DNA from 4 places in the Streptomyces sp. NPDC057565 genome. Region 4 is predicted to be linked to each of the others. Evidence: riboswitches for the same ligand, from Rfam matches in the RefSeq annotation. Region 4 holds a riboswitch; each other region holds the start of a gene.
The links. A riboswitch is a leader RNA that binds a small molecule or an ion and turns the genes downstream of it on or off. The one in region 4 is predicted to bind cobalamin.
Positions count from the first base shown of each region.

Region 1 (5,480 bases), on a different contig from region 4:
ACCTCGACGGTCAGCCCGAACCGGTCGAGCAACTGCGGCCGCAGCTCGCCCTCTTCGGGGTTCATCGTTCCGACGAGCAGGAACCGCGCGGCATGCCGTACGGAGACGCCTTCGCGTTCCACGTACGAGGCACCCATGGCCGCCGCGTCCAGCAGCAGATCCACCAGGTGGTCATGGAGCAGGTTGACCTCGTCGACGTACAGGATTCCGCGATGCGCATCGGCGAGCAGCCCCGGCTCGAACGCCTTGACCCCCTCGGCGAGCGCCCGCTCGATGTCGAGCGCCCCGACGAGCCGGTCCTCGGAGGCGCCCACCGGCAGCTCCACGGTCCGCGCCGCACGCGACACGCCGCCCCCGGCCTCGTGGGGACCATCGGGACACGCCGGATCGGGTGACACCGGGTCACACGAGAACCGGCAGCCGGAGACGACATCGACCTCGGGCATGAGCGCGGCGAGCGCCCGCACGGCGGTGGACTTGGCGGTCCCCTTCTCCCCACGCACGAGCACACCGCCGACGGCGGGCGATACGGCGTTCAGCAACAATCCGAGTCGCAGATCGTCCTGCCCGACGATGGCAGTAAAGGGATACGGGGTACTCACAGAGCCTCCTTGACGACGTCATCCATCCGCGGGCCGCATTCCAGCCCGTCAGGCGTTCGAGGACCGGGGCCCGGGGCGGAGCCCCGGTTGGGGGAAGGGGCGGGGCGGGGAGGAAAGCCCGCCGCAGGCGTTCCCCTCACGCCGACCCCCCAGCCACCCCAGCCCCACGGCCCCCACGGGCCGCCGGCACCTCAGGCGCCCCAGGGCCCACAAAGGGCAGTCCCTCCGGCACCCCCGCCTCGATCAACCGCATCAACGCCCCCGTGTCCGCGTGCTCCTCGATCAGATCCCCCAGCCGATCCAGCTGCTCCTCCCGCAACGCCCCGAAACTCGTGTCCGGTGCGGCCACGAACCGCCGTCCCGCCGCCCGCGCGACCTCCCCCAGGAACCGCCGCCGGAACGCATCGCTCTCCAGCGACCCGTGCCAGTGCGTCCCCCACACCGTGCCGACCCGGCACCCGTCCAGGAACGGCTCGCCGCCCCGCACATCGGCGACCCCGTGGTGGATCTCGTACCCCTCCACCGGCTCCCCGAGCGCCGTACCGACCGGCCGGGCGAGGGTCTTCTCGCGGTCGAACCGGATCCGCACCGGCAGCAGTCCGAGCCCGTCGACCCGCCCCGCCCGCGACTCCACCTCGTCCTCGATCCGCTCCGCGAGCACCTGGAACCCGCCACAGATGCCGAGCACCGGACGCCCCTGCGCCGCCCGCCGCAGCAGCGCGTCGGCCAGCCCCCGTTCCCGCAGCCAGGCCAGCGCCTTCACCGTCCCGCGCGTGCCGGGCACGATCACCAGATCCGCGTCGGCCAGCTCCTCCGCCCGGTCCACGAACCGGACCACGACACCCGGTTCGGCGGCCAGTGCGTCCACATCGGTGAAGTTCGACATCAGCGGTACGGCGCACACCGCGACCCGCAGCACGTCCTCGCCGTGCGGCGGCGCGACGACCGACTCGCGTACGGCCCCGCGCAGCGAGACCCGCAGTCCGTCCTCCTCGTCGATGCCCAGGCCGTGGGCGAACGGCAGCACTCCGTACGTCCGTCGCCCGGTCAGCCCGTGCAGCATGTCGAGACCCGGCTCCAGGAGCGACACGTCGCCGCGGAACTTGTTGACCAGATAGCCGGCGATCAGCGCCTGGTCCTCGGCGCCGAGCAGTGCCGTCGTGCCGAAGAACGAGGCGAAGACGCCACCGCGGTCGATGTCGCCGACGACGACGACGGGGAACCGCGCGGCCCGCGCGATCCCCATGTTCACGATGTCGGTGCGCCGCAGATTGATCTCGGCCGGGCTGCCCGCCCCCTCGCAGATCACTGCGTCATAGGTGCCCCGAAGCTGCTCCAGGCAGTCCACGACCGTACCGAGGAGGGATTCCTGTCGCCCCCCGTGGTAACCGCGCGCGCTCATCTCGCCCACCGGCCTGCCCATCAGGACGACCTGACTGGACCGGTCGCTGCCGGGCTTGAGCAGTACCGGGTTCATCAGCGCGGTCGGTTCCACCCGCGCGGCCTGCGCCTGCATCGCCTGCGCTCGCCCGATCTCCGCACCCTCGCGGGTCACGAACGAGTTCAGCGACATGTTCTGCGCCTTGAACGGCGCGACCTTCACGCCCTGGCGCACCAGCCACCGGCAGATGCCTGCGGTGACGACGCTCTTGCCCGCGTCCGACGTGGTTCCGGCGACCAGCAGTCCGCCGCTCATTTCCCGCTCCGTCCCGCGGCCGGACGCCGCCCCGAGGGCGACCACCGTCCCGCGATCAGCCGGCCCGCCGCGCACACGCCGAGGGCCAGCACCCCCACCCGGCGCGACAGCCGCACCGCGCGCTCGATGTCCCCGGTCTCCACCGCACGGCCGGTCGCGCCGTTCAGTACCGGCCGGTGCTCGACACGTCCGCCGTACGCGAGGGTCCCGCCGAGCCGTACGCCGAGCGCCCCCGCGAACGAGGCCTCCACCGGACCCGCGTTGGGGCTCGGATGCCTGCCCGCGTCCGCCCGCCAGGCCCGCAACGCTCGACGTGGCTGCCCCCCGGCAACCACGGCGAGCACGGCGGTGAGCCGGGCGCCGGGCCAGCCCGCGACGTCGTCCAGGCGGGCCGAGGCCCAGCCGTAGCGCAGATGGCGGGGCGACTTGTGCCCGACCATCGCGTCGAGGGTGTTGACGGCGCGGAAGGCGACGAGTCCGGGTACGCCACCCAGCGCGCCCCACACCAGCGCGCCGACCACCGCGTCCGAGGTGTTCTCGGCCACGGACTCCACCACGGCGCGCGCGATCTGCGGCCCGTCGAGGGAGTGCGGGTCGCGCCCGCACAGATGGGGGAGCCGCTCCCGGGCCAGCTCGATGTCACCGGCGGCGAGCGCGCCACCGATGGCGCGCGCCTCGCGACCCAGCGAGGTGCCGCCGACGACGGACCAGGTGGCGGCCGCGGCCAGGGCGACGGAGGCGGCGGGATGACGGCGTACGGCACGGGCGGCCAGCGCGGCTCCACCCGCGGCGCCTCCGGCGCAGACCAGGGTGTGCAGGGCGCCCCACCCGCGGTGGTCGCGCCACAGGCGCCGTTCGACGCCTGCCGCGGCCCGCCCGAATGCGGCGACCGGATGCCCCCGGCGGGGATCACCGAGCAGCAGATCGCCGATCAGACCGGCGGCGGCGCCGTACGCGAAGATGCGGTCGGCTCGCACGGCTCAACCGGCCGAACTGCCTCGAAGGACCTTCGTACAGCCGGCTCCTGGTGGGAGCGGCACAGAAACGGCGGACGCACGGCAGCCGGGCATGGCGATATGTCCTCACTCAGGGTCCGCGCCCTGGTTCGACGTGACCGGCGGCGAGAGTCTCCTGGCTCCCGGATCCGCAGTTCCCCCGGCCTTCCAGCCCGCATGCGCGAGCCGTGACTTCCGGTGTGGGGGACTGCTCCCCGGTGACAGTGGCGGGACCGCGCCGGATTCGCACCGGCTTCCTCTGCTGTCGCCGTAAATGGCTCCGGCAGTCCACCACGCTGCGCGAACGCCCGTCAACCTGGCGTTGACCTGCGGCGGTGCAGTGTGCGCAGACGCACATCGGGCCGGACACACGTGAGGTGTGTCCGGCCCGACGGGGGAGCGCGGGAAGGGGCTCAGGCGACGATCAGATAGATCCCGTACGCGACCGCGGCCGCGCAGAGCCCGAAGCAGAGGTACGCACCCGCACGGGCGAGCACCAGGGAGCCTCCGGTGGAGCCGCCCTGCGCGGCCGGTTCGGCCTGCTTGGAGAGTCCGACGATGCCCAGGGTGAAGAGGCCCACCAGTGCGACGGTGACGACGAGCGAGACGCCGAAAACGGAGCCGAGAGCTGCCCAGTCGATGTTCATGGTGATCTGTCCTTACACCGTGGCGGGCCGCGCCGGATCGGCGGCGACGGTTCCGGGCTGGGCCGGGATGGTGGTCTTGAGGTCCGTGGTCGTGTCCACTGCCGTGGCGACCGCGGCCGCCCCGGCGGGCGGCGGGGTGACGGCCGCGATGGCGGTGGTGATGACACCCGCCGGCTCGGCGTCCTCGCCGTCGGGCGCGACATCGTCGTGCCCGACCGGCTTGCGCCGGGACACCAGCCAGATCGCTCCGGAGCCCGCGACGAGCAGGACGGCGACGACGGTGACACCCCAGGTGCCCTGCTTGGTGAGGAACTCCGCGCCCGCGCCGACCAGACCCGCGGCCGGCAGGGTCAGACCCCAGGCGACGAACATCCGGGTGGCGGTGGACCAGCGGACCACACCGCCCCGGCGGCCGAGCCCCGCACCCATCACGGCGCCGGAGCAGGACTGGGTGGTGGAGAGGGAGAAGCCGAGGTGCGAGGAGGCCAGGATGACTGTGGCCGCACTGGTCTGGGCGGCGAAGCCCTGCGGCGGCTTGAGCTCGGTGAGGCCGCTGCCCATGGTGCGGATGATGCGCCAGCCACCCAGATAGGTGCCGAGTGCGATGGCCAGACCGGCGGAGACGATGACCCAGACCGGCGGGTTCGAGCCGGGGGACAGGACCCCACCGGTGACCAGGGCCAGGGTGATGATGCCCATGGTCTTCTGCGCGTCGTTGGTGCCGTGGGCGAGCGAGACCAGTCCGGCCGAGGCGATCTGGCCGGCCCGGTAGCCCTTGGCGGTGGCCTTCTCCTGGGCGTCGTTACGGATCCCGCCGCCGATCCGGTAGGTCAGCCTGGTCGCCAGCAGTGCGGCGAGACCGGCGACGACCGGGGCGGCGACCGCGGGAAGCAGCACCTTGGTGACGACGGTGCCGCCGTCGACCGAGGACCAGCCCGCCGACATCACCGCGGCACCGATCAGGCCGCCGAAGAGTGCGTGGGACGAACTGGACGGCAGCCCGACCAACCAGGTCAGCAGATTCCACAGAATGGCGCCGACGAGGGCCGCGAAGATGACTTCTGTCCGTAGCCCGTCCTCGTTGATGATCCCGCCGGAGATCGTTTTGGCGACCTCCACCGACAGGAACGCGCCGACGAGGTTGAGAGCGGCGGACATGGCCACCGCTGTCTTGGGTTTGAGGGCACCGGTCGAGATGGTGGTCGCCATCGCGTTCGCGGTGTCATGGAAACCGTTCGTGAAATCGAACACTAGAGCTGTCACGATCACAATCGCGAGTAGCAGCGTGATGTGTTCCATTTACCCAGGCAATCGTTCGACGTCATTGGCACGTGGAACGTAGGCAACCTGGGTGAACGGAAGATGAACTGAGTGGGGCCCTGTGGTGACCCAAAACGGAGTTGAGTCGTTCTCTTTGTCGGACCACCGACAGCCGATGCGGGGCGCAGCGCCTGCCGTGGCCGGATTTCGCCTCTCCCGCCCCGCGTTGCGCCCCGCGATCCGAGGCCGGGAAACCCTCGAAAAGAGATGTGGGTCACCC
Region 1 covers NZ_JBHVFU010000038.1:14,313-19,792, forward strand. Annotated here, with positions in the region: gene ACFU8W_RS37125 (putative cobaltochelatase) at 1-602, opposite strand, end outside; partial or broken gene ACFU8W_RS37130 (cobyric acid synthase) at 599-2,298, opposite strand; gene ACFU8W_RS37135 (cobalamin biosynthesis protein) at 2,295-3,275, opposite strand; cobalamin riboswitch at 3,423-3,554, opposite strand; gene ACFU8W_RS37140 (hypothetical protein) at 3,707-3,940, opposite strand; gene ACFU8W_RS37145 (anion permease) at 3,953-5,239, opposite strand.
Region 1: it holds a riboswitch for cobalamin, as region 4 does, so the genes downstream of both, ACFU8W_RS37135 (cobalamin biosynthesis protein) here and ACFU8W_RS23190 (ABC transporter substrate-binding protein) in region 4, are expected to answer to the same signal.

Region 2 (5,480 bases), on a different contig from region 4:
CGGGCGGAGTCCAGCCGGAAGCCGTCCGGAGCGTGGTTCACGCACATCCCGGAGCCGATGCAGACGCTCCGGTCGACCTCCACATGCCAGCGGTCCCCCATCACCCCTCCTGCGGGCCGGGCTGCGCGGGCCGGTACCCGGCGGGCAGATGGATCATCTTGTGCTCGAAGTACTCGCCGTACCCCTCGGGTCCGAACTCCCGCCCCAGGCCGGAGTTCTTGTAGCCGCCGAACGGCCCGAGCATGTCGAGACTGAAGGTGTTCACGCTGTACGTGCCCGTCCTCACCCGGCGGGCGATGTCGATGCCGCGCTCGGTGTCAGCGGTCCAGACGCTGCCGCTGAGCCCGTACTCGGAGTCGTTGGCGATCTTCACCGCCTCCGCTTCGTCGCCGTACGGCAGCAGGCAGACGACCGGCCCGAAGATCTCCTCGCGGGCGATGCGCATGGAGTTGTCGACGGATCCGAAGAGGGTCGGCTCGACGTACCAGCCGCGCTCCCGGGAGGCCGGACGGCCGCCGCCCGTAAGGATCTTGGCGCCTTCCTCCTGGCCGATCCGGATGTAGTCGAGGGAGCGCTGCTGCTGGCGCCGCGCGACCAGGGGGCCGAGTTCGGTGGCGGGGTCGAGCGGGTCACCGACCTTCAGTGCACCCGCCGCGGCGGCGAACGCCTCGGCGGTCTCGTCGTAGCGGGAGTGCGGGACGAGGATGCGGGTCTGGGCGACGCACGCCTGGCCGTTGATCATCCAGGCGAACGGGACGATGCCGGCGACGGCCGTGTCCAGATCGGCGTCGGGAAGGATGACAGCGGCGGACTTGCCACCGAGCTCCAGGGTGACACCGGTGAGGTTCCGTGAGGCGACCTCCATGACCCGGCGGCCCGCCGCGACCGAGCCGGTGAACGACACCTTGTCGACGCCCGGATGGCCGACCAGGTACTCGCTCACCTCGCGGTCCGCCGGAAGGATCGACAGCACCCCTTCGGGGAGCCCGGCCTCGGCGGCGATCTCGGCCAGGATGTAGGCGTCCAGGGGCGATTCGGGCGAGACCTTGAGCACGGCGGAGCAGCCTGCCAGGAGCGCGGGCGCGAGCTTGGCGGCGGCGGTGAACTGCGGGACATTCCACGGCACGACGGCCGCGACCACCCCGACCGGCTCCCGGCGCACCAGCAGCGGCCCGAGGACGCCGTCGCGGCGCTCCTCGTACGGGAAGGTGCGGGCGACGGTGATCGCCGCGTCCCACACCATCATCGCGGCGAGCGCCTGCACCATCACACTGGAGCTGTACGGAGTTCCGTTCTCGGAGCTGATCACGCGGGCGATCTCCTCGTGCCGCACGGCGAACGCGTCCTTGATCCGCGTGATCACCTCGATCCGCTCGTTCAGGGACGCGCGCGGCCAGGGCCCTTCGTCGAAGGCCCGGCGGGCGGCGGCGACAGCCCGGTCCACATCCGCTTCACAGGCGTGCGGCACCCGACCGATGACCTGCTCGGTGTGGGGCGATATCACCTCGATGACGTCCCGGCCGAGCGGATCGACCAACTCCCCGCCGATGAACAGTTTTCCGTGTTCCACAAGCTCGGTCATGGCTGCTGCCTCCCGCGACCCGGCACGTACCGACTCCACACCTGATTTCATATCTGACTCCGTGTCAGAACTGATACCAGTTCCAGTTCCAGGAGTCCACGCCCCGGACGGGGGCGCTGCAACACCCCCGCACGGATGGTCGACTTGGGCTACTAATGGAACAAGTTCTCGTTACAGTAGGGGTGGCACAGCGCGGCCCGGCCGACGCGAGAGATGGGGAGCCCATGACACAGGTGACCGAGCACGGCGGCGGCGTGTGGTCCATCAAGGTCCCGATCCCGGACAACCCGCTCGGCCACACCCTGGTGCATGTCCTCGACACCGACCGCGGGCCGGTCCTCGTCGACACCGGCTGGGACGACCCCGACGCCTGGGACACCCTGGTCGCCGGAGTCGCCGCCGTCGGTGTGGACATCGCAGGCATCCACGGCGTGGTCATCACCCACCACCACCCCGACCACCACGGACTCTCCGGACAGGTCCGCGAGGCATCGGGGGCGTGGATCGCGATGCACGCCGCGGACACCGCGATCGTGCGCCGCACCCGCGAATCCGAACCGGGCACCTGGTTGAGCTACCTCGCGGCGAAGCTCGCCGCGGTCGGCGCACCGGAGGAGCACCTCGCCCCGTTGCGCGCCGCCCGCACGGGCGGCCGGATGCGCACGCTCCCCGGACTGCGCGCCGCCCTCCCGGACCGCGAGATCGTCCCCGGCGAGCTGCTCGACCTCGCGGGCCGGCGGCTCCGGGCGATCTGGACGCCGGGCCACACCCCCGGCCATGTCTGCCTGCACCTGGAGGAGGACCACCCGGCCGGTCTGCCCGGCCGCGGCCGTCTCTTCTCCGGTGACCATCTGCTGCCCGGCATCAGCCCCCACATCGGGCTGTACGAGGACCCGGACGATGCGACGGTCACCGACCCCCTGGGCGACTACCTGGACTCGCTGGAGCGCATCGGCCGGCTCGGGGTCGCCGAGGTGCTCCCCGCCCACCAGCACCCGTTCGCGGACGCGGCGGGGCGCGTAGGGGAACTCCTCGACCATCACGAGGAGCGGCTGACCGGACTGCTCGCCCTGCTCGCCACCCCGTTGACGCCATGGCAACTGGCCGAGCGGATGGAGTGGAACCGGCCCTGGGAGCAGATCCCGTACGGTTCGCGGAACATCGCCGTCTCCGAGGCGGAGGCTCATGTGCGCCGGCTGGTGAAGCTGGGGCGCGCGGAGGCGGTGCCGGGCAGCGGACCCGTGACGTACGTCGCTGTGTGAGGCAGCCCTCCGCCCGGAAGGGGCCGGCTACGCCCCGGTAGAATGTGCGAGTCGTCATCATGCCCGTTCAGGGGGAAGCCGGTGCGAATCCGGCACTGACCACGCAACCGTGAGCCGCTGACACAGCGGTGAGTCGGGCTGCCCTGTCCGCGGTCGTGACCGGCTCGCGTCACCGGAACCCCGGTGGCCGGCACCGTCGAGGAATACGGGGCCGGAGCCTGGTGCCTGAGTGTGCCTGTGCCCGGTTTCCCACCAGGAGAGGCTCAGCCCGCCATGACCGTACGCCGCAGCGCAGCAGCGCTCGCCGCCACCGCCACCGTGCTCTGTGCGGCCGCTGCCCCGGCCGCGGTCGCGGCACCGTCCCCCTCCCCCACCCCGTCCGTCGCGCTGCCCTCCGGGCTGTACGGAACCAAGGACCCGACGTACGACGGGGTCTGGCGGCAGTCGCTGGCCTTCCTCGCCCAGCGCGTCGAGGGGGTCGTGCCCGCGACGAAGTCGGTGGACTGGCTGATCGCCCAGCAGTGCGCGAGCGGCGCCTACGCCTCGTACCGCGCCGATGTCTCCAAGCCGTGCGACGCCAAGACCATGCTGGACACCAATGCGACCGCCGCCGCGGTGCAGGCGCTGGCGGAAATCGGCGGGCACGGCGACATCGTGAACAACGGCGTCCGCTGGCTGAAGTCCATCCAGAACGAGGACGGCGGCTGGGGCTACAACGCGGGTTCCCCCAGCGACGCCAACTCCACCTCGATCGTGATCGGCGCGCTGGCCCGGCAGGGCCAGCGGATCGGCGACATGACGAATCCGGGCGGCAAAACCCCGTACGACGCACTGCTCGCGCTCGCGATCCCGTGCGGCGGCAAGGACGGGGGCGCGTTCGCGTACCAGCCCGACAAGGCCGGGAAGCTCGCCGCGAACGCGGATGCCACCGCGGCCGCCGTGCTCGGCTCGATGGGCAAGGGGCTGGCCGCCGGGGACAACGCCACGGTCGAGGGCAAGCCGCCGGCCTGCCGGACGAGCGACGTCGTCAAGCCGGAGCAGGCTGCCCAGAACGGCGCCTTCCACCTCGCGGGCGCCCTCGCGAAGAACGGCAACCATCTGAACCTGCCGCCGATGCCGGGCTCCGACGACACCACCCCGCAGCCCGACTTCGGCAACACCGCGGACGCGGTCGTCGCCCTGGCCTCCGCGGGCCACAAGAACAAGGCGGCCGACGCGGTCGGCTGGCTGCAGAAGAACTCCAGGAGCTGGGCCGAGGAGAGCGGCCCGGCCGCCTATGCCCAGCTGGTCCTGGCCGCGCACGCGACCGGCGCCGACGCCCGCGACTTCGGTGGCGTCGACCTGATCCGGGAGCTGAACGCGAGCGGTCCCGCGCCCGCCGCCGTCATCACGCCCAGTGCGACCCCGGACGACTTCTCGGCCCAGGACGGCACCAGCGACGACGCCGGTCTCGGGGTGTGGTGGCTGGTCGGTATCGGTCTCGCCGCCGGTGCGGGCATCGGTTTCCTGATCAGCAGCCGCCGGAAGCAGCCGTGAACCGGGCGGGGAATCGTGCGGGGCATGCCTTCGGCGGACGGGTGGCCGTCGCGCTGCTGCTGGTGCTCGGCGCCGCTCTGACCGTGCTCGGCGCGGGCACCGCCCATGCGGCCGGCTACCGCTACTGGTCGTTCTGGGAGGGCAAGGGGTCCGGCTGGGCCTACGCCACCCAGGGACCCTCGCTCGTCCGGCCCGACGACGGGGCGGTGCAGGGCTTCCGGTTCTCCGTGAGCGAGGACTCCCAGGACTCGGCGAAGCCGCGCCGCAGCCCCGACTTCGCGACGGTCTGCGCGGACACCCCCGCCAAGGACGGCACCAAGCGCGTCGCGCTCGTCATCGACCCCGGCACGGCGGCGGACGCCCCGGCCGGGGAGACGCCGCCCGCGCTGCGCACCGCCTGTGCGCAGGTCGCCCCCGGGGCGAGTACCGCCGAGGCGCTCGCCTCGGTGGCCAAGCCGCTGCGCTACAGCAGCGACGCCCTGCTCTGCGCCATCTCCGGCTACCCCGCCTCGGGCTGCGGTGAGCAGGTCTCCGGCAGCGGGCACACGGCGTCCGCCTCTCCCTCGTCCTCCCACCCCGGGAACGGGCGCAGCGGTCCGTCCACCGGCGTGCTCGTCGGGCTCGGTGCCGTCCTGCTGCTCGGCATCGCCGCCGTCCTGCAGGCCCGCCGCCGGCGCGGATGACCGCCTCCCCCGGCGCGGTCCGGCTCAGCCATGCACTGCGGGCGCCCGCGGCGACCCGCAGCAATGCCCTGCCCGCCGGGGCCTGGTGGCTGTGGGCGCTCGGGCTGGCCACCGCCGCGTCGCGGACCAGCAATCCGCTGCTGCTCGGGCTGCTGGTGGGCGTGGCCGGATATGTCGTGGCGGCGCGCCGTACGGATGCGCCGTGGGCGCGTTCGTACGGGGCGTTCATCAAGATCGGACTGTTCGTCGTCGCCGTGCGGTTGCTGTTCTCCGTCGTCCTCGGCTCGCCGATCCCCGGTACGCACCTGGTGGTCACCCTCCCCGAAGTCCCGCTGCCCGACTGGGCGCAGGGTGTCAGGATCGGCGGCCGGGTCACCGCCGAGCAGCTGCTCTTCGCGCTGTACGACGGGGCGAAGC
Region 2 covers NZ_JBHVFU010000003.1:41,007-46,486, reverse strand. Annotated here, with positions in the region: gene ACFU8W_RS07475 (ferredoxin) at 1-101, opposite strand, end outside; gene ACFU8W_RS07470 (aldehyde dehydrogenase) at 101-1,582, opposite strand; gene ACFU8W_RS07465 (MBL fold metallo-hydrolase) at 1,807-2,844, shown strand; cobalamin riboswitch at 2,876-3,010, shown strand; gene ACFU8W_RS07460 (prenyltransferase/squalene oxidase repeat-containing protein) at 3,118-4,380, shown strand; gene ACFU8W_RS07455 (SCO2322 family protein) at 4,377-5,063, shown strand; gene ACFU8W_RS07450 (energy-coupling factor transporter transmembrane component T) at 5,060-5,480, shown strand, end outside.
Region 2: it holds a riboswitch for cobalamin, as region 4 does, so the genes downstream of both, ACFU8W_RS07460 (prenyltransferase/squalene oxidase repeat-containing protein) here and ACFU8W_RS23190 (ABC transporter substrate-binding protein) in region 4, are expected to answer to the same signal.

Region 3 (5,480 bases), on a different contig from region 4:
CTGCAGGCTCCCCAGGCTGTCGCGGTGAAGCACCTCGCCGTCGTGGAGCCAGCTGACCGTCTGCAGGCCCATGTGGGGGTGGGGCGGCACCTGCATCCCGGGTTCGTCGGCGATGTCGTCGGGGCCGTAGTGATCGACGAAGGCCCAGGCTCCGACCATCCGGCGGCCGAGATTGGGCAGCAGCCTGCGAACCTCGGTGGATTCGCCGAGCTGGACGTGACGCGGGTTGAGGAGTTCACGCACCGGGTCGGCGACGACAAAGCCCCGGCCGCCGCAGACGGAGAGTGCGGCCTGGCGATCGAGATTGCTCATGGCGCTCAACCTATTCCTGCGCAGGCGCGGGCGGTCGGTACCCACGCCAAAAGCTTGGTGGAATGTTCAACCATAATGAGGTGTTGTGCAAGCTGACAGCGGGCTGCGCGAACGATTGGACGCACGGCCCGACGGATCGCCGAAGGCCGCGACCGAGGAGGACAAGTGAACGACACCTATTACGAGTTCGGCACGGCAGCGGACCGCTGGGACCGCGCCCGGATGTTCTTCGAGGCCAAGGAGTACCTGACCGCGGCCCGGATCCTGGGCGGACTGGTCGAGGAAGCGCCGGAGCAGGTCGCGCCGCGGCTGCTGCTGGCCCGCGCCTACTACCACTCGGCGCGGCTCGGCAAGGCCGAGACGGAGCTGCGGGCGGTGCTGGAGCGCGACCCGGTGGAGCACTATGCGCGGCTGATGCTCGGCCGCACCCTGGAGCGGCAGGGCCGGCAGGAGGAGGCGACGCCTCACCTGAGGATGGCGGCGGCGATGTCCGGGGACTTCGGCGAGGACATAAGCAGCTGAGACGGCGGGGCTCCGGGACGGACACTGTCCGACGAGGGACGCCCGCCCTCATTCCCGGCCGCTGTGGGTGCAAGACGGTGGGCCCGGTCGGCGAACGCATGCCGACCGGGCCCACCGCTGCGGACGGACCGTGTCCACATGCGTCGGCCTGGGAGGTGGCGGCTGCGTCGACCGGGGCCCATGTCAGCGGAAGGCCGCCACGTGGTGCTCCGCCCAGTGCGCGAAGGTCAGGGCACTGCTACCCCCCTTCAGGCAGCAAAAATTCCGATAATTCCGGTGCGCCGAAGGTCGCCGCCGTGATAGTCCGACGGGTCATGGGAGATCTTGTGACACCTCGACTCGTACTCCACCCGTTGAGTCCCGCCGAGGCGGAAAACGTAGTGGCCCACCGTCCGGGGCCGGGTGCCCTATGGGCACCGGAGTACCCCACCGACGGCGACACGGCCGGGGCCAGGCATTTCTTGGAGCATTGCGCCGACTCCGGCAACCCCCAGCCGTTCGGCGCCTACGAGATCCGCCTCCGCCAGGACGGGCACGCCATAGGCGGAGTGGGCTTTCACGGCGCTCCGAACGCGGAGGGGCAGGTGACGATCGGCTACGGCCTGACCCCTGCGGCGCGCGGCAAGGGGTACGCCTCCGAGGCGCTGCGAGCGCTGCTGGAGTTCGCCCGCGACGAGGGCATCGCCGCCGTGAACGGCGATGCCGACCTCGACAACATCGCGTCCCAGCGCGTCATGGTGGCGGCAGGCATGCGTTTCGTCAGGGCGGACGACCGGGTCAAGTACTTCATCGTCGAATGGTCGGACACGCCGGAGGTGCCGGACACAACGGAGGTGACGTACGTGGTTGAAGCCACCGCCGCGACGGACGCCGTATAAGAGGAGCTCAGGGGCAGAACCCGCCGGGACGCTCCGGCGGGTTCTGCCGTCATACGGCCGACGAGTCGGCCGGCGCCTCAGCTCGCAGCGGCGCCCGCATGGGACGTGGTACCGCCCCCGGACGTCATCGCACCGGTCTTCGGCACGAGCAGTCGCTCGGTCAGATAGCCGAAGACCAGACCGAAAGTGGTCCACAGCGTGGCCTGAACGGCGAGAGTGGCGAGGCGGAACTCCCACAGCAGACTGGCCGGGAAGTCCTTTCCGACCTCATTGAACGAGGGCAGGAAGGCGTAGGCCAGCCCGATGACGAGCACATAGGCGGCGGACGCCGCAATGGACGCGTTCCAGTTGCCGAGGCGGGGAGCCAGCCGCTTGCCGAAGATGACGGCAGCGACGGCCAGCAGCACGCTGAGGGCGACCATCAGGAAGAACAGGGTGGTGCGTTGGCCGATCGTGTCGGGGTTTCCGACAGCCGGCGGATTGGCCGGGTACTTGAGGAATGGCACGACATACACGGTCAGCAGGGCACCGAACGCAATCAATGCGGCCGTGGCCCTCGGGCCGAACCTGCCGATGCGGCCGAGGGCGTAGCAGAAGACCAGCGCGGCGATGCCGCCGATAGCCACGCCGAAGACCAGGACACCGGTGGCGAGACCCGCGGTGGACTGCATGGTGCGGCTGACGAGCTCCTCGCCGCCGCCGTGGTCGTGGCTGTGAGCCTCTTCGAGGGCGATCGCCGCGTTCACCCGGGATTCACCGAGGAAGTAGGCGACCGCAAGAGCGAGCGCGCCCGCGGTAAGTCCGGCCAGCATGCCGCGGACGAGCAGGGCTCTGACGGATATGGAGTTCATGAGGGGTTCCCCTGAGGTGCGCAGCGTGTCAGTGGCAGGGGAAACCGAGCAGGTGGCGACCGTCGTGAACCCACTCGTGGACACCTTCGCCGGAAATGAGGGCGGTGGCACCCTGCTCGGCGCCGACGAAGTACAGGAGGACGAGCATGAGGATGCCGAAGAAGACCGCCCACGGGGCAATGGCCTTCAGCGAGATGGGGGTGATGGCGGGTGTTGCAACGCTTGCGGGGGCAGCAGTCTGTGCCATGGCAGAACCTCCTGAGGGAACACGCGTCCCGATCGTGGTGCCTGAAGACGACAGTGCCGGGTCTGACTTCCCGTACAGGTACGGGTTCACAGTGGCGCGACCGTGCCGGATTCTCACCGGACTTCCATCACACCGTCGTCATGTTCGTCGCGACCATACCGCCTGCGGGCACCCGCCGCCATGGCGCCATCCGCGGGGCCGGAAGACCCGGAGGCCATGGTGTGCTTACCCGAGAGTCCACAGTTCAGGGAGTTGACACCGGTGTTGACGGTACAGGTGATGTTGATCTCACCGGCGCTCAATGCGGCGCTGCGTGAAGCCCGTTTCGACGGCGACGCCCCGCTCGACGCGTCCGGTGTCCGGCGGGCGCGTGCGGCCGCGGACGCGGTGCCTGCCGCCGACCGCCGGGTGTGCGGCGCGGACGAGCGGTGCGCCGGGACCGCCGAGGCGCTGGGGCTGCGGTCCGAGCCCGAACCGTCCCTCCGTGGCTGGGACTTGGGGCGCTGGAGCGGGCGGCGGCTGGCTGAGGTGAGCGAGGCCGAGCCGGAGGCGGTGTCGGACTGGCTGTCCGGCCCTTCGGCGGCACCGCACGGCGGTGAGTCGCTGCTGGACCTGTGTGCGCGAGTAGGCGGCTGGCTGGACTCGTTGCATCGGGACGGCGCCGGTGACGGCCGCGTGATCGCCGTGGTCGAACCCGCAGTGGTGCGCGCTGCGATCGTGCATGCGCTGGGCCTTCCGCCGCAGGCGTTCTGGCGGTTGGACGTCGCCCCGTTGACGCTGACCGAGCTCAGCGGCCGGTCCGGCCGCTGGAACCTGCGCTGCGGGCGGTCCCTGAGCGCCGGAACCGTCGCCCCGTAACCCGGCGTCGTCCTTCACACCGCCGGACCGGCCCGCCCCGCCCGTGACGTCAGGTCACAGCATCTCTCCGGCGACCGGTCGGTCTGTTCGAGTCCGTCGACGGAGAGACCGAAGCGGGCGTGGAGACGGAGCCCAGGAAGGTGTGAGGACGAGAAGGGGCAGTCCGCCCACCCGCCCCTCCTCTCCGCGCGGGGCCCGTCCGTGGGTCCGCCCATACACCCGTACCGCTCGAGCGATGCGGACAAATGGTACGTAAAATGGCCAAGGCGTTCGAACCCACCTTCTCTTCGGAAGGGCGACCGACCATGACCGATCAAACACAGGTGAAGCGGCCCGAAACCACCCGCTCGCAATCAGAGGCCACGCACGAAGCGGGACCGCACGGTGGAAACCGCCGAACGGAACCCGGGTCGCGGGGCCGAACCACGATCGCCGACGGTGTGGTGGCGAAGATCGCCGGACTGGCGGCCCGGGGTGTGCCCGGAGTCCAGGGCATGGGAGGGGGATTCGCCCGCGGCATGGGGGCCGTGCGGGAGCGGGTGCCCGGAGCGGGAGGTCAATCCGTCACCAGCGGTGTCAAGGTCGAGGTCGGCGAGGTCCAGACGGCGGTCGACCTGTCGATCATCGTCGAATACGGATACCCGATCGTCGAGCTCACGGGCGACGTCCGGACCGAAGTGATCGCCGCCATCGAGCGGATGACCGGCCTGGAGGTCGTGGAGGTCAACATCCTGGTGACCGACGTGAAGCTGCCCGACGAGGAAGAGGAACAGCAGGCGCCGGAGAGGCGGGTCGCGTAGCGGTTCGCCGGACCGGATCGCGCGTGGTCGAGAAGGCCCGTCGGACCGCCTCGTCGGCCCGAAACCCCGGCTGTCCCGTGTGATCCACTGCGGTCCTCCCGGCCAGGGATTCCCGGCCTTGGACGGCACTACGGGCCAGAGCGGTCGTCCGCCACGCGGGGACATGCCCTCCGGCGCATACTCGAAGGTGGCCCTGAAAGATTGGGGGACGCAATGATCGTCCTCGGAGTCATTTTGCTCGTGATCGGCATGGTGGCCGGAATTTCCTTCTTGTGGACCATCGGCGTCGCACTCGTGCTGATCGGTGCGGTCCTCTGGATTCTCGGTGCTGTCGGCCACGGGATCGGTGGACGGCGCCACTACTGGTGAGAGGCGGAAAGAACGCTTCGCCCCGCGAGCTGACCGGCACTTCGGGGACGTAGGTGCAGCGTGCATCTGCGCGGGACGACGCACCCCGGAGACGGGTCCCGACGTCCCTCCGGGGGACGTCGGGACCCGTCGCCGACGCACCGGCTCACCAGCCGTACTCAGCCGCGGTACGCCTCCAGCAGGCGCAGCCACACCTCGCTGATCGTCGGATAGGCGGGGACCGCGTGCCAGAGCCGGTCGATGGGGACCTCACCCGCAACGGCGACCGTCGCCGAGTGCAGCAGCTCGCCGATGCCGGGGCCGACGAAGGTGACGCCGAGTACGATCTCGCGGTCGAGGTCGACGATCATGCGCGCGCGGCCCCGATAGCCGTCCGCGTACAGTCCGGAGCCGGCGACGGCGGCGAGGTCATGGTCGACGGCGCGGACCCGGTGCCCGGCGCGCTCGGCCGCGGCGAGGGTGAGCCCGACGGAAGCGGCCTCCGGGTCGGTGAAGACGACCTGGGGGACGGCCGCGTGGTCGGCGGTGGCTGCGTGTGCGCCCCAGCGCTCGGTCGACAGCGGCGCGGTGCCCTGCGCTCGGGCTGCGATCGCGGCACCCGCGATGCGGGCCTGGTACTTGCCCTGGTGGGTGAGGAGCGCCC
Region 3 covers NZ_JBHVFU010000001.1:410,059-415,538, reverse strand. Annotated here, with positions in the region: gene ACFU8W_RS01795 (pirin family protein) at 1-312, opposite strand, end outside; gene ACFU8W_RS01790 (tetratricopeptide repeat protein) at 478-834, shown strand; gene ACFU8W_RS01785 (GNAT family N-acetyltransferase) at 1,215-1,712, shown strand; gene ACFU8W_RS01780 (CbtA family protein) at 1,790-2,563, opposite strand; gene ACFU8W_RS01775 (CbtB-domain containing protein) at 2,592-2,810, opposite strand; adenosylcobalamin (AdoCbl) riboswitch at 2,813-2,963, opposite strand; gene ACFU8W_RS01770 (histidine phosphatase family protein) at 3,090-3,668, shown strand; gene ACFU8W_RS01765 (Asp23/Gls24 family envelope stress response protein) at 3,974-4,468, shown strand; gene ACFU8W_RS01760 (hypothetical protein) at 4,670-4,837, shown strand; gene ACFU8W_RS01755 (dihydrolipoyl dehydrogenase family protein) at 4,996-5,480, opposite strand, start outside.
Region 3: it holds a riboswitch for cobalamin, as region 4 does, so the genes downstream of both, ACFU8W_RS01775 (CbtB-domain containing protein) here and ACFU8W_RS23190 (ABC transporter substrate-binding protein) in region 4, are expected to answer to the same signal.

Region 4 (5,480 bases):
CCGGCCGCGGACGGTGGCACCTCGGGCCGAGCCACCGGAGAGCTCACGGACCCCCGGTTCCTGGGGTGGCTGCATGCGCAGGTGGAGGTCATCTGGTTCGCCCGCGCCAGGGAGCGGATGCGCAGCGCACCGCACGGTGATCCGCTGGCGCGGTGGAACGCGGCGTCCGGGTCCGCCCTGCGGGGCGTCGAGGCGCACGCCCGCCGACAGGCGGCCGAGGCGTACGCGGAGGCGGTCGCGGAACTGCCCGAAGGCCCTGGCCGCGAGAGGCTGGCCGAGCTGGAGCGGCTGTTCGCCCTTCAGTGGGTGGCCCGCAACAGTGGCGATCTGCTCGCCGCCGGCCATCTGACGACTGATCAGGTCAATGCCCTGCCGGACGCCGTCGAGCAGCTCATCGCCGCCGTCGCCGGGCATCTGCCCACCCTGATCGAGTCCTTCGCGCTGCCGGACGAGGTGCTCGCGGACTGGCCCATCGCGGGCGCCGACTACGTCGATGCGTACGACGATCCGGAGGCGTCCTGGCACACCACCGGGGCGCAGGGGGAGCGTTGAAGGCTTCGGGCGAGCGAACCGCCGGGCAGCCGTGCCGGGTACGGGAGGCGGCGGGGCCCTCGGAGTCCGGGCCGTTCTGCCGGCGTACCGGGGGCACCGCATCCGTCCTTTCCCGGTGCTGTACGAAGCCGCGGATGATCGTTGGCGAATCGGTTCGCCGCAAGGCGTAACCGGCAGATCGGGAGTCAGTTACATCGGCGTCGGGACCGTGCGTTCCGCCGTCCCGGGCATCGGCAGAACCTGCATGACGTGCGCGACCTGTACGACCTAGCGAAGAGGAAGATCATGAGCGCGATTCACCCCAAGATCACCGACGTTCTCACGAACACCTTCAAGGTGCCCGCCGCCGAGATCCTTCCGGGTTCCACGATGGACAGCCTGGAGATGGACTCCCTCGCCGTCGCCGAGTTCGCCGTCATCATCAAGGAGACGCTGGGGGTCGAGGCCGACTCCGACAAGCTCTACAAGGACGCCACCCTCGCCGACATCACGACGTTCATCGATGCTGCGATGAGCGGCGATCCCGCGATGAGCGACGCCCGATGAACAGGCCTGCCGTCGCCGTCACCGGTCTGGGGATGATTACCCCGGTCGGCAACGACACCGACACCACCTGGGAAGGGGTGTGCGCGGGGGTCTCACCGGCCCGCACCGTCCCCGAGCTCGAAGGCTGCGCGATCGACTTCGCCTGCACGGTCTCCGGCATCGATCTGGACGAGGCGGTCGGCGGCCGTGCGGCCTTCCGGATGGGGAGGTACGTCAAGTTCGCCGTCCTCGCCGCGCGGGAAGCGGTCGCGGACGCCGGACTGGACCCGGCCGACTGGGACGGCAGCCGGGTCGCCGTGGTCGTCGGCACCAGCAGCGGAGGCTCCGCGGGCCTGACCGAACAGGCCGTCGCCCTCGACCGGCGCGGACCGGGGGCCACTTCACCGGCGGGGATCCTCCTCGCCATTCCGAACATGCCCGCTGCGGAGATCGCCATCCGGATGGGGGCGACCGGTCCCAGCCTGGCGCCGTGCACCGCCTGTTCGTCCGGGGTCACCGCCCTCTCCGTCGCCCGGGACCTGCTGGTCACCGGGCAGTGCGACCTCGCGATCGCCGGAGCCACCGAGTCGATCGTCTTCCCGGTCGCCATGACCGGATTCGCCCGGTCCGGTGCCGCCGCGACGAGGGACGGCGACCTGGCCCGCCTCTGCCGGCCGTTCGCGGCCGACCGCGCCGGTCTCGTCATGGGCGAGGGTGCCGCCGTCATGGTGCTGGAACGGGCGGACGACGCACGGGCCCGGGCAGCGGTCCCGCGGGCGCTGCTCGCCGGGACGGGCGCCACCACCGACGCCCACCATCCCACCAGTCCGCATCCGTCCGGCGCCGTCGCCCGGGCCGCGGTCGAGGCCGCGCTGCGCGACGCGGACTGGGAGGCCGAGGACGTCGAACACGTCAACGCGCACGGCACGTCGACACCGCTGGGCGACGCCACCGAAGCCGCTCTCATCAGCCGGGCCTACCCGCACCGGCCACCCGTCACCGCCCCCAAGGGGGTACTGGGCCACTGCATGGGGGCTGCCGGAGCCATCGAGGCGGGGCTGACGATCCTCACGCTGCAGCGCGGCGTCGTACCGCCGATCGCCAACCTGGACGCCCCGGCGCCCGAGTTCGACATCGACTGCGTCACCGAACAGCCTCGCCACCGGCCCGTCCGACGCGCCGTGAGCCACTCCTTCGGGTTCGGCGGCCACAATGCCGTGGTCGCCCTCCAGCGCCCGTAGGCATGGGGGAGCGGGCCGGGACGGCCGGGGCGCCTGCGGCCCCACCACACCGCCGACCAGCCGCGCGGGGCAGCGTGATAGCTTGCCGAAGCCAGTCAAACTCCACGTAGGGGTCAGGGAATCCGGTGCGAATCCGGAGCTGACGCGCAGCGGTGAGGGGGACGGGCGGGGCCACGGCCACTGGGACGTCCACGGATGTCCTGGGAAGGCGTCCCGTCCGAAGGAACCCGAGTCCGAAGACCTGCTGGCACCTGCCGCCCGGTACCGGGCGGCAGCACTCCGTACACCGGGCTCCGCGCATGGGCCCTGAGACGCAGAGGGACTCCGTGCCGTCCATAGCCAGCCCTGTCCGCGCCGCCGCCCTGCTCTCGGCGGCACTTCTCCTGCTGACCGCGTGCGGCGGAGGGACCGACGACTCTGCAGCCAAGTCAGCCGGTGGCGAAGGCTATCCGGTGACGCTCAGGAACTGCGGCCGCACCGTCACCGTCGCAGCCGCACCGCACCACGCCGTCTCCGTCGACCAGGGATCGACGGAGATCCTGCTCTCCCTCGGCCTCGCCGATCGGCTGGCGGCCACAGCCACCTGGACCGACCCGGTGATGAAGGGACTGGAGAAGGCCAACGCGAAGGTGCCACGCCTCTCGGAGAACCGGCCGTCGTCGGAGAAGGTCCTCGACCAGGAACCCGACTTCGTCAGCGCCTCGTTCGAATCGACCCTCGCCAAGGGCGGCGTCGCCCCCCGAGAGCAGTTCGAGGAGCTCGGTGTCCCCACCTACGTGTCGCCCGCCGACTGCACCGGCAAGGACAACAGCGGCGGCGGCGACGGAGCGCGTACCGAAGCACTGACCATGGACAGCGTCTACGGCGAAGTGCGCGATCTGGCGGCGGTGTTCGGCGTCCAGCAGCGCGGAGACGAGCTCGTCGCCCGGCTGCGGGAGCGGGTGAAGAAGGCCACCGACGGCATCGACGCGTCCGACGCCACCCTCCTCTACTGGTTCTCCGACTCCAAGGCCCCGTACCTGGCGGGCTGCTGCGGCGCACCCGGCGTCATCACCAGGGAGCTCGGAGCGAAGAACGTCTTCGACGACACCCATGAGGAATGGCCGCAGATCAGCTGGGAGACCGTCGCCGACCGCAACCCCGACGTCCTGGTCATCGGCGATCTGACGCGCAAGGCACAGACCGCCGAGAGCGCCGCGAAGAAGATCGAGTTCCTGGAGTCCAATCCCGCGACGAAGAACATGGACGCCGTCAAGCACAAGCGGTACGTGCTCCTCAGCGGCCAGGCCATGAACCCGTCCATCCGGACGGTCGAAGGCCTGGAACAGGTCGCCGCCGGGCTGCGGACGTTCGGGCTCGCCGGGTGACGGACACCGAACGGGGCGCAGCGGTACGTACGGAGCAGGCACCCGGAACCGATACGCACCACAGGGCCGGTGGCGCGCGGGGGCTGCGCGACGGTGTGCTGTGGGCCGCGGGCGTCGCCCTGCTCGGGTTGTCCGTTGCCGTCGCCGTCACCATCGGCCCCGCCCGGATCTCCGTCGCCGACGTCTGGTCCGCGGTGGCCGCCCATCTCGGGGTGGGCGACTCGCGGCTCACCCCGATCCGGGACGGCATCATCTGGAACCTGCGCATGCCCCGTACTGTGCTCGCCGCCGTGTGCGGCGCCGGGCTCGCGGTGTGCGGCACGGTCATGCAGTCCCTGCTCCGCAACCCGCTCGCCGACCCGTTCGTCCTCGGCGTCTCCTCCGGGGCGTCGACGGGCGCGGTCGTGGTCGTCGTACTCGGGGTGGGCGGGGGAGCGGTGTCGATCTCGACCGGGGCATTCATCGGGGCGCTCTGCTCGTTCGCCCTGGTGCTGCTGCTCAGCCACACCCTCGGCGGTACGACGGACCGGGTCGTCCTCTCCGGCGTCGCGGCCATGCAGCTGTTCTCCGCACTGACCTCCTTCGTGGTGATGACCTCGGCCGACGCCGAGCAGACCCGAGGTGTGCTGTTCTGGTTGCTCGGCTCGCTCAGCGGGGTCGGCTGGAGCGATGTGTGGGTCTGCTTCAGCGTGCTCGTCGTGACCCTGCTGATCTGTCTGGGCCACGCCCGTACGCTCGACGCCTTCGCCTTCGGCCAGGACGCGGCCGCCGCACTGGGAGTCAACGTCGGCCGCACCCGGATCGTGCTGCTCTGCACGACCGCGCTGCTGACCGCCGCGCTCGTCAGCTCGGCGGGCGCCATCGGCTTCGTCGGACTGGTGCTGCCCCATGCCGCCCGGGCGCTCACCGGCTCCGGGCACCGGCGGCTGCTACCGGTCACCGCGCTGGCCGGGGCGGTGTTCCTGGTCTGGGTCGACACGCTCGCCCGGACCGTCCTCGACCCGCAGGAGGTGCCGGTGGGCGTCGTCACCGCCCTCATCGGCGTACCCGCGTTCGTTCTGGTCCTGTACCGCACCCGGAGGACCACATGACATCCAACGGCACCGCCGCAGGTCTGCGCGCCCAGCGGGTCTCCCGGGAGGCGGGCGGCCGTCTCGTCCTCGACGGGGTCTGCCTCGTCCCCCCGCCCGGCGCGACCGTCGGACTCCTCGGCCCCAACGGGTCGGGCAAGTCCACGCTGCTGCGGGTGCTCGCGGGGGTCCTCGTGCCGGCGGCGGGCGTGGTGACGCTCGACGGCGAACCGCTCGCCGCGCTCGGCCGGCGCACCGTCGCGCAGCGGGTCGCCGTGGTCGACCAGCACGCCGACACCCAGGTCGAACTGCGCGTCCGGGACGTCGTCGGGCTGGGCCGCATTCCGCACCGCCGCGCCTGGTCGGCGCCCAGCCGCGCGGACGACGAAGCGGTACGCGAGGCGCTGGAACGCACCGGACTCGCCGAACGCAGCGAACAGTCCTGGCACACGCTCTCCGGGGGCGAGCGCCAGCGTGTCCAGATCGCCCGCGCACTGGCGCAGCAGCCGCGTGAACTGCTGCTGGACGAGCCGACGAACCATCTCGACATCCAGCACCAGCTGGAGCTCCTGTCCCTGGTCACCTCGCTGCCCGTCACCGGCGTCATCGCCCTGCACGACCTGAATCTGGCCGCGATGTTCTGCGACCGGATCGTCGTCATGAAGGAGGGGCGGGTGGTGGCCGCCGGTACCCCGGCGGAGGTGATCACCGAGCAACTCATCGCG
Region 4 covers NZ_JBHVFU010000012.1:199,975-205,454, forward strand. Annotated here, with positions in the region: gene ACFU8W_RS23175 (acyl-CoA dehydrogenase) at 1-552, shown strand, start outside; gene ACFU8W_RS23180 (acyl carrier protein) at 838-1,098, shown strand; gene ACFU8W_RS23185 (beta-ketoacyl-[acyl-carrier-protein] synthase family protein) at 1,095-2,318, shown strand; cobalamin riboswitch at 2,394-2,582, shown strand; gene ACFU8W_RS23190 (ABC transporter substrate-binding protein) at 2,618-3,685, shown strand; gene ACFU8W_RS23195 (FecCD family ABC transporter permease) at 3,769-4,776, shown strand; gene ACFU8W_RS23200 (ABC transporter ATP-binding protein) at 4,773-5,480, shown strand, end outside.